DNA from 2 places in the Streptomyces sp. NPDC096048 genome. Region 1 is predicted to be linked to the other one. Evidence: riboswitches for the same ligand, from Rfam matches in the RefSeq annotation. Region 1 holds a riboswitch; the other holds the start of a gene.

Region 1 (4,957 bases):
GACGTACAGTGGAGACACAACGGCGCGGGGTGGAGCAGCTCGGTAGCTCGCTGGGCTCATAACCCAGAGGTCGCAGGTTCAAATCCTGTCCCCGCTACTCAAGGCCGAAGGCCGGAATCCATGAGGATTCCGGCCTTCGGTGTGTTTGCCCTTCGCACCCGCCTCTCGCACGTGCTCCGCCGCGTCACCCGCTCGGCCCTCACGGCTCGCCCCCCGTCCCCGCTCCGGGAAACCTGGAGTACGGGACGGCAAGCGGCGCGGACGTGCGGGGTGGCGGGAGACGAGTGGTGCGGCCAGGTGACGTGGAGGACGAGGGAGCGTACGCCCGGGCCGGCGGCCGGCTCCCCGGCGACCCCGTGCCCGACCCCGGCCTCGGCGGCGGCCCGGAGCGCGTGCCGCCGCTCGCCGGGCGGCCGGCCGCGGGGCTGCCGACCGCATCGCCGCCGCCGCGGCGGACCTCGTACGGGCGTGCCTTCGTGCGCCTGCTCCCCGTGCTGCTGATCGTCGCCGCCGTCCTGTACGACATCTTCACCCCGAGGTACTTCACCGCAGGGCCCCTCTACACGGCCGCGCCCCTGGTCGCCGCCCCGGTCTACTCACGGCGCGGCACGGTGCTCACCGGTGTCGCCGTGGTCGCCGCCGTCATCGGGCTGCAGCTGAGCAAGGGAGTCATCCACTACGTCGACTCCCTCACCGAGCTGATCACCATCGCGACGGTCGCCGTCCTCGCCGTCCTCGTGAACGGCTTCGTCCGCCGCACGGGCGAGCGCCTCGTCTCCGTCCGTGAGATCGCCGAGGCCGCCCAGCGCGCCGTGCTGCCCGAGCCCGCCGAGCGGATCGGCGGTTTCGAGATCGCCGCCTGTTACGAGGCCGCGCAGGCCGACGCCTTCATCGGCGGCGATCTGTACGCGGTGCAGGACAGTGCGCGCGGCATCCGGCTCATCGTCGGGGACGTGCGCGGCAAGGGCATGGGCGCGGTGGCCGCCGTCGCCGTCGTGATCGGCGCCTTCCGGGAGGCCGCCGAGCAGGAGGCGACGCTGGAGGCGGTGGCACAGCGACTGGAGCGTGCGCTGGCCCGCGAAGGAACCCGGCGGGACGGACTGGACGCCTTCGAGGGGTTCACCACCGCCGTACTCGCCGAACTCCCGCACGGCGACGGGATCGTACGCATCGTCAACCGCGGCCATCCGCCGCCCCTGCTGCTGTACGCCGACGGCACCCTGCGCCCGCTGCCCGCCCGGGAGTCGGCGCTGCCGCTCGGCATGGGTGAGCTGGGCGTGTGGCCCGACCGCGCGGAGGAGGCCGACTTCCCCGCCGGGGCCACGCTGCTGCTGTACACCGACGGGCTGTCGGAAGCGCGGGACGGGCGGGGCGAGTTCTACGAGCCGCACGCGCGGCTGGCCGGCCGCGTGTTCCGGCATCCGGCGGAGCTGCTCGGCACCCTCGCCGAGGACGTGCGCAGGCACTCCGGGGGTGGTATGGCCGACGACATGGCACTGCTCGCCGTACGGCGACCTTGATCGACATCACCGGACGTGACGGTCCGACCGCCCTGCGCATAACAACTGATGCACCATCAGAAACTTGTGCCGTGAAGGGGAATACCGAAGCGCGGTCAACTCGCCCGGTTTTCACCGATCGTGAGGCCTACGTCCGGGCCGGATCCGTTAATGATCAAGAGGAACGGCTTGGAATCCGAGCCCCGCGTCTATTAACGTTCGATAACGCAGCGCGGTCGTCCCAGCCGTCACAGAAGGCGGCTCCGTGCGCACGCGCCGAATCCCGCAAGGGAACCGGGGAACCACCACATTGGGGTGAATCGCTCGTACGACGCCGTGGAGACACGGCGGATATACGCGCGTAGGAGACCTTCCTGCTCCGAACCCGTCAGCTAACCCGGTAGGCGAAAGGAAGGAAAGGAGTACGCCCACGTGGCGTCCAACCGGCCTGCCCCCGAGGCCCCGTTCGTGCCCAGCGGGCACGACACCGACACCTTCGGCTACGACGTCCACCGCGCCGAAGAGGGCCCCTGGGAGGAGTGGAACCCCACCGCGGAGTCCATCCGCCCCGTACGCGGCCGGCACCGCGTCGCCAAGCAGCGCGGCGGGCTCGCCCGCAGCTCCACCGTCCTCGGCGTCGGTGTCATAGCCGCCGTCGGCGCGGGCGGCATGGCCAGTGCGCAGACCGGCAAGCCGCCGGTGTCGATCTCCATGCCGGACCTGCCGAACGTCGGCTCGCTCATCTCCGACGAGGAGAAGCCGGAGCCGGAGGGCTCCGCCACCCCGCTCAGCAGCATCGGCACGGTCGCCGCCGACACCTCCTCGGAGAGCGCCGCCGACGCCGGTGAGACGCTGCGGGCCCGGATCATGGCGCAGGCCGAGCAGCAGCAGACCCAGGTCGAGACCAAGGCCGCCGCCGAGGCCGCAGCCGCCGCCGAGAAGAAGGCCGCGGAAGCCGCCGCCAAGGCGGAGAAGGAGGCCGAGGCCAAAGCCGCCGCCGCCAAGAAGAAGGCGGAGGAGGAGGCCGCGAAGAAGGCCGAGGCCGAGCGGCTCGCGAAGCTGGCCAAGCAGTACACACTGCCGACCTCCTCGTACACGATCTCCTCCAGCTTCGGCCAGGCCGGCGCCTACTGGTCCTCCGGCTACCACACCGGTCTCGACTTCGCCGCTCCCACGGGCACGCTGCTCAAGGCGGTGCACAGCGGCACCATCACGTCGGCCGGGTACGAGGGGTCGTACGGCTACAAGACCGTGCTCACCCTCGACGACGGCACCGAGATCTGGTACGCCCACCAGTCCTCCATCAGCGTCAGCGTCGGCCAGAAGGTCACCACCGGTGACGTCATCGGCCGCGTCGGCGCCACCGGCAACGTCACCGGCGCGCACCTCCACATGGAGGTCCACACCAGCGGAGGCGGCGGTATCGACCCGATGGCGTGGCTGCAGAGCAAGGGCCTGACTCCCTGACCCACGCCGTTTCCGGCCCCACCGCCCCTGGTTCCGGCGGTCCTGACGGCGACCCCCCGACGCCAGGGCTGCCGGTTTGCGGGAACTTTGCCCCGCTTCCGGAATCGCCAGATCCGGTACGTTCGTTGACGCAGGACATGACTTCTCTGCGCAAGCTCGGCTCCTCCGACCTGGAGGTCTTCCCCCTCGCCCTCGGCGGGAACGTCTTCGGCTGGACCGCCGACCAGGACACCTCCTTCGCCGTCCTCGACGCGTACACCGCCGCGGGCGGCAACTTCCTCGACACCGCCGACTCCTACTCCGCGTGGGTCGACGGCAACAGCGGCGGCGAGTCCGAGACCGTCATCGGCAAGTGGCTCGCCTCCCGCGGCAACCGCGGTGACGTCGTCCTCGCCACCAAGGTCAGCCAGCACCCCGAGTACCCGGGACTGTCCGCCGCGAACATCAAGGCCGCCGCCGACGCCTCGCTGCGCCGCCTGGGCACCGACCACATCGACCTCTACTACACCCACTTCGACAAGCCCGAGGTGCCGGTGGAGGAGATCATCGGCGCGCTCGACGAACTGGTGAGGGCGGGCAAGGTCCGGCACATCGCCGCCTCCAACATCTCCGCCGAGCGGCTCGCGGAGTCCCTGGCCTTCTCCGACCGTGAGGGCCTCGCCCGGTACGTGGCCCTCCAGCCCCACTACAACCTGGTCTCGCGCGACACCTACGAGGGCGAGTCGCGCGACCTCGCCGAGCGGGCGGGTCTGGCCGCCGTGCCGTACTACGCCCTCGCGTCCGGCTTCCTCACGGGCAAGTACCGGCCCGGTGCCGCCGTCGACAGTCCGCGGGCGGGCGGTGCGGCGAAGCACCTGGAGACCGAGCGCGGCCGGCGGGTCCTCGCGGCCCTGGACGAGATCGCGGAGGCCCACGACGCTCCCGTCGCCACGGTCGCCCTGGCCTGGCTGGCCGCGCAGCCGACGGTGGCCGCGCCGATCGCGTCCGCGCGCACGGTGGAGCAGTTGCCGGCGCTGCTGGGGGTGGCGGAGCTGAGCCTGACGGAGAGCGAGGCCGGGAGGCTTACGGAGGCGTCGGCCTGAGTCCCGGTCTCCGGAACGGGCGGTGCGGCCGTCACTGGCCTTATCGCTGTTCCTGCCTTTACCGCGTCACCGCCTTCACCGCGTTCACCGCCTTCACCGCCTTCACCGCCGTTACGGCCGGTAGGGGCTGGGCGGAGAGTACGGGACGTAGGCGGCTTGCGCCGTGTGCGGGCTGTACGCGGCCGGTGCGGCGTACGGCGTCGGGGCCGCCGCCGGGTGGGCGGGCCCGTACGCCGTCCCGTACGCCGCTCCGTACGGATGCGCCCAGGGGCGTGCGGCCACCGGCACGGGCGGCGCCGTGGCCCGGGCCGCGTAGTCCAGTGCCGGGCGCGCCACGTCGCGCCGGTGCCACAGGGCGTTCAGCAGCTCCCGCTCCCGTACGGCGAAGTCGGCGCCCGCCCTGCCCCGGCGCCCGCGCTGTCGCAGGAACGCCAGCGAGGTCGCGTACGCCTCGTACTGCGCCACCGCCCGCGCCGCCTCCTTCCCGGCATGCCGCAAGGCGTGCCGACGGGCGATGCGGCGGGCCCGCATCGAGCCGAGCGCGTACGGCTCCGTCGGCGCCAGCCACCCGGCCACGACGTACACGGGGAGTTCGGCGCGTACGGTGCCCAGTTCGCGCTGCCGGGTCCAGATCACCAGCCAGGTCAGCAGGCCGAAGGACGGCACCATGAAGGCCGCGTAGACGGCGAAAAAGCCGTACTCGCCGAATGCCGCCGAGCCGTTCCACAGCGCGTGCACGCCCATCGCCAGCAGCAGTCCGGACAGGGGGAGCAGGGCGCGGCGCAGGCGGTGGCGGCCCGCGGAGAGCGCGGCGAGGCCGAAACCGATGCCGGTGAGCACGGTGAAGAGCGGGTGGGCGAACGGCGACATCACGATGCGGACGAAGAAGGTCGCCGCGGTGACGGAGGT
Region 2 (4,957 bases), on a different contig from region 1:
TTCGTCGCCGACGCAAAAGTGACACGCGCTCAGCTCTGTGATCTTCACGTGATCTGCGCGGCATGAACTTGTGACAAGCGATCATCTGCCTATACGTTCACGAACCAGCGTGGCGCCGAGCATCGTCCGCCGCGCGTTCCCCGTTGTCTCGTGAAAGGTCGTCGCATGCTCTCCGGGAACGGTCGTCACCGCCGCCCCCGCCAGGCTCCCGCCCTGGTCGTCGCAGCCGGAGTGACCGGCTCCGCCATCGCGATCCCGCTTCTCGGCGCCACCGGCGCCCACGCGGCGGACGGGGCGAACTGGGACCGCGTCGCCGAGTGCGAGACCGGCGGTGCCTGGAGCCAGAACAGCGGCAACGGGTACTACGGCGGCCTGCAGCTCTCCCAGGACGCCTGGGTGCGGTACGGCGGTCTGGAGTACGCGCCGAGCGCCGATCAGGCCAGTCGCTCCCAGCAGATAAGAATCGCCGAGAAGCTGCGCGCGGACCAGGGCATCGCCGCCTGGCCGACCTGCGCCCTGCTCGCGGGCATGGGCAACGACTCGGCGTCCACGGACAACGGAACGGGTTCGACGGGTGACGGCGCGTCGGCGGAGCCGGAGGTGTCGGGCACGACCGAGTCGTCCGGCACGACCGAGTCGCCGGAGCCCACCTCCGGCGCACCCTCTTCGTCCCCTTCGCCGTCTTCGCCGTCTTCGCCCTCTTCGGCTCCCACGTCTGACTCCATGTCGGACAGTGGGGACGATTCGACCAAGTCCGACACGTCCCCCGACACCCAGTCCACGGAGAGTGTCGGCTCTCAGGGCGCCGACGCTTCACCCACGGCCTCTCCGGAGGTCGACGAAACGGACAAGGCAGGGCAGGGCGGCGGGAATTCGGTGCTCACCGACCCCGAGGACTCCGGCGCGGGCCGGCATCGTGGCGACAGTGCCGACGAGGGTGTGGCGGGCGGCCGCGCGGCCGAGTCGTCGGGGCGGCACGCCTCCCGCGGTGAGGGCGAGTCGCGAGAGGTCGTGGACGGCTCGTACACCGTCCGTTCCGGCGACAGTCTCTGGGGCATCGCCGACTCCCTTGAGGTCGACGGCGGGTGGCGCTCGCTGTACGCCGGCAACAAGGAGGTCGTCGGCATCGACCCGGACCACATTCTGCCCGGTCAGACGCTCACGGTCACGGGCGAATCGGGCGAAAAGTAGGGGCAGTTCGCGTCACGGTTCGAGACTGTATGTCCGTTTTGGATCACGTGAGAGATAGGTCTCAGAAGCCGTGATCGTCTTTGAAAATCCGCGGAGTGCGTGTCTACGGTCGTGACCGCTCGCCATCGCGGGCCCCGGCTGCCGCAACGCCGAATCCTGCCAGCGGCCGTCCGGGAACAGTCGTCGCGCAAGCGCCGAAGGCAGGAGCGGGGGACCCAAGGTAAGTGCCGCACCGGGCAGTTGAGCCGGAGCGGCTAGGGGTGGAGCCGAGTTCCGCGAGGAACCCGGCCGGGCAACTCAACCGGCCCGAACCCGACAGCTCACCTCGCAGGCGTCGGTGAGGGGATCAACCATGCTGTTTTCCGGCAAGGGCAAGCACCGCCGCCCGTCCAAGGCCACCCGTGTCATCGCCGTCGCCGGCGTCACCGGTGCCGCCGTCGCCGCCCCGCTGATGGCGGCCGGCAACGCCTCCGCCGCCACCGCGTCCGAGTGGGACGCCGTCGCCCAGTGCGAGTCCGGCGGCAACTGGTCCATCAACACCGGCAACGGTTACTACGGCGGTCTGCAGTTCTCCGCCTCCACCTGGGCCGGCTACGGCGGCACGCAGTACGCCGCCACCGCCGACCAGGCCAGCAAGGCGCAGCAGATCGAGATCGCCGAGAAGGTGCTCGCGGGTCAGGGCAAGGGTGCCTGGCCGGTCTGCGGCACCGGCCTGTCGAGCGCCGCGTACACCGGTGGCGGCTCCGGCGAGAGCCAGGACAGCGGCTCCTCGCAGAGCTCCGGCAGCTCCGAGAGCTCGCAGAGCGAGAGCAGCGGCTCCACCGCCGACCGCTCCTCCGAGCAGAAGGCCTCCCGCTCCGACGAGCGCCCGGCCGCCGAGCCGAAGGCCGAGAAGAAGACCGTCACCACCCCGACCGGCAAGAAGGTCGAGAAGGGCGACGGCGAGTACAAGGTCGTCAAGGGCGACACCCTCAGCTCGATCGCCGAGGAGCACGACGTCAAGGGCGGCTGGGCGAAGGTGTTCAAGCTGAACGACGACATCGTCGACGACGCCGACCTGATCTACCCGGGCCAGCAGCTGCACCTGAAGTAAGCGGCGGCTCCCGCGACTCCCGCCCCGGTGCGTGTTCCCCCGTACGCACCGGGGCGGGATTTTTACGCCCGCATCCCGAACGGGTTTCCGGAAACGTCTTTGTTCCGTTCGGAAACAATTTACTCTCGGTTCTGTCCAGCGGGTGGGCGATCGGCTGGCCGATCGCCCGGAGCCGGTTAGGCTCGGTCCCGCAGAGCCGCTGCGGTCCCGCGGGACCCGCGCGTCACACCGAAGCGTCACATTGAAGAAGGAGATGCTCGTGCCGTCCATCGACGTCGTCGTAGCCCGGGAAATCCTGGACTCCCGAGGCAACCCCACGGTCGAGGTCGAGGTCGGCCTCGACGACGGCAGCACGGGTCGTGCCGCCGTCCCGTCCGGCGCCTCCACCGGTGCCTTCGAGGCCATCGAACTCCGTGACGGCGATGCCAACCGTTACCTGGGCAAGGGCGTGGAGAAGGCCGTCCTCGCCGTCATCGAGCAGATCGGCCCGGAGCTCGTCGGCTACGACGCCACCGAGCAGCGCCTGATCGACCAGGCCATGTTCGACCTGGACGCCACCGACAACAAGGGCTCGCTGGGCGCCAACGCCATCCTCGGCGTCTCGCTCGCCGTCGCCCACGCCGCCTCCGAGGCCAGCGACCTGCCGCTCTTCCGCTACCTGGGCGGTCCGAACGCGCACCTGCTGCCGGTGCCGATGATGAACATCCTGAACGGCGGGTCGCACGCCGACTCGAACGTGGACATCCAGGAGTTCATGATCGCCCCGATCGGCGCGGAGTCCTTCTCCGAGGCCCTGCGCTGGGGCGCCGAGGTCTACCACACCCTGAAGAAGGTCCTGAAGAGCAAGGGCCTGGCCACCGGTCTCGGCGACGAGGGCGGCTTCGCCCCGAACCTCGGCTCCAACCGCGAGGCCCTCGACCTCATCCTCGAGGCGATCAAGGAGGCCGGCTACACCCCCGGCGAGCAGATCGCCCTCGCGCTCGACGTGGCCGCGTCCGAGTTCTACAAGGACGGCTCCTACGCCTTCGAGGGCAAGAACCGCACTGCCGCCGAGATGACCGAGTACTACGCCGAGCTGGTCGAGGCGTACCCGCTGGTCTCCATCGAGGACCCGCTGTTCGAGGACGACTGGGACGGCTGGAACACCATCACCGCCAAGCTCGGTGACAAGGTGCAGCTCGTCGGCGACGACCTCTTCGTCACCAACCCGGAGCGCCTGGCCCGCGGCATCGAGGAGAACTCGGCCAACGCCCTGCTCGTCAAGGTCAACCAGATCGGTTCGCTGACCGAGACCCTGGACGCCGTGGAGCTGGCCCAGCGCAACGGCTTCAAGTGCATGATGTCCCACCGCTCCGGCGAGACCGAGGACGTCACCATCGCCGACCTGGCCGTCGCCACCAACTGCGGCCAGATCAAGACCGGCGCCCCGGCCCGCTCCGAGCGCGTCGCCAAGTACAACCAGCTGCTGCGCATCGAGGAGATCCTCGACGACGCCGCGGTGTACGCCGGCCGCAGCGCGTTCCCGCGGTTTCGCTCTGCGAACCAGTAGGCACAGCGCTCTGCGAACCAGTAGGCACAGCGCACTGCGAACCAGTAGGCACAGCGCTCTGCGAACCAGTAGGCACAGCGCTCCGCGAGCCAGTAGGCGCGGCAAGGGCTGAGCGCCACCCGCCGGTAGGCAGCGTCGTACGTACGTCCCCGTACTCGGTCCCGTACCGTGTGCGGGGACGTACGCACGTGTGGACTGAAGGCGGGGACAGACATGGCGGTGAAGGACCGGGACCGTTTCTCCACCGCGACCAGGATCCGGATCATCGGGGAGCAGACCGCGGCCCGGGTCTACCGCTCGCAGACCAAGCGCCAGGCCCGCCGCTCCCGGCTGACCGGCCGGGCCGCGCTGCTCGCGATGGTGCTCTGCTCGCTCGTCGTGGCGCTCGCCTATCCGATACGGCAGTACGTCGCCCAGCGCGCCGAGATCGCCGATCTCCAGCGGGAGCGGCAGGAGACCCGGGACCGGGTCGAGGACCTGCGCGACCTCAAGGCACGCTGGCAGGACGACGCCTACGCCGAGCAGCAGATCCGGCTGAGGCTGCACTATGTGATGCCGGGGGAGACGGGATTCGTCGTCGTCGACCCGGACGCCGCCAAGCAGGCCCGTGCCGAGGCCGGCGGGGCCGACCGCCCCTGGTACCGGAACGTCTGGGACGGCGTCGACAAGGCCGACGCCGCCGCCCGCCGGCCGTGAACCGACCGCGCCGGCAGTGACTCAACAGGAAGACCAGCAGAAGACAGTCATGCAGACTCCCCCGCCGACCACCCCGCGCACCGAGCCCACCGACGCGGACGTCGAGGCCTTCAAGCAGCAGCTCGGGCGCCCTCCGCGCGGCCTGCGCGCCATCGCGCACCGCTGTCCGTGCGGACAGCCGGACGTCGTGGAGACGGCGCCGCGGCTGCCCGACGGCACGCCCTTCCCCACGCTGTACTACCTGACCTGCCCGAAGGCGGCCTCCGCGATCGGCACGCTGGAGGCGAACGGCGTGATGAAGGAGATGACCGAGCGCCTCGCCGCCGACCCGGAGCTGGCCGACGCCTACCGCGCCGCGCACGAGGACTACATCCGGCGGCGTGACGAGATCGAGGAGCTGGCCGGCTTCCCGAGCGCGGGCGGCATGC

Evidence for each region. Region 1 has a riboswitch for cyclic di-AMP ahead of ACIQ6R_RS20060 (M23 family metallopeptidase). Riboswitches for the same ligand answer to the same signal wherever they lie in the genome.
Region 2: it holds a riboswitch for cyclic di-AMP, as region 1 does, so the genes downstream of both, ACIQ6R_RS17560 (transglycosylase family protein) here and ACIQ6R_RS20060 (M23 family metallopeptidase) in region 1, are expected to answer to the same signal.

What each region holds. Positions count from the first base shown of each region.
Region 1 covers NZ_JBIWGG010000007.1:16,575-21,531, reverse strand. The annotation lists tRNA gene ACIQ6R_RS20070 (tRNA-Met) at 24-97, shown strand; gene ACIQ6R_RS20065 (PP2C family protein-serine/threonine phosphatase) at 288-1,520, shown strand; cyclic di-AMP (ydaO/yuaA leader) riboswitch at 1,764-1,920, shown strand; gene ACIQ6R_RS20060 (M23 family metallopeptidase) at 1,932-2,966, shown strand; gene ACIQ6R_RS20055 (aldo/keto reductase) at 3,104-4,048, shown strand; gene ACIQ6R_RS20050 (PrsW family intramembrane metalloprotease) at 4,160-4,957, opposite strand, start outside.
Region 2 covers NZ_JBIWGG010000006.1:87,850-92,806, reverse strand. The annotation lists gene ACIQ6R_RS17570 (cytochrome P450) at 1-22, shown strand, start outside; gene ACIQ6R_RS17565 (transglycosylase family protein) at 166-1,191, shown strand; cyclic di-AMP (ydaO/yuaA leader) riboswitch at 1,374-1,540, shown strand; gene ACIQ6R_RS17560 (transglycosylase family protein) at 1,544-2,284, shown strand; gene eno (phosphopyruvate hydratase) at 2,544-3,833, shown strand; gene ACIQ6R_RS17550 (septum formation initiator family protein) at 4,047-4,529, shown strand; gene ACIQ6R_RS17545 (DUF501 domain-containing protein) at 4,579-4,957, shown strand, end outside.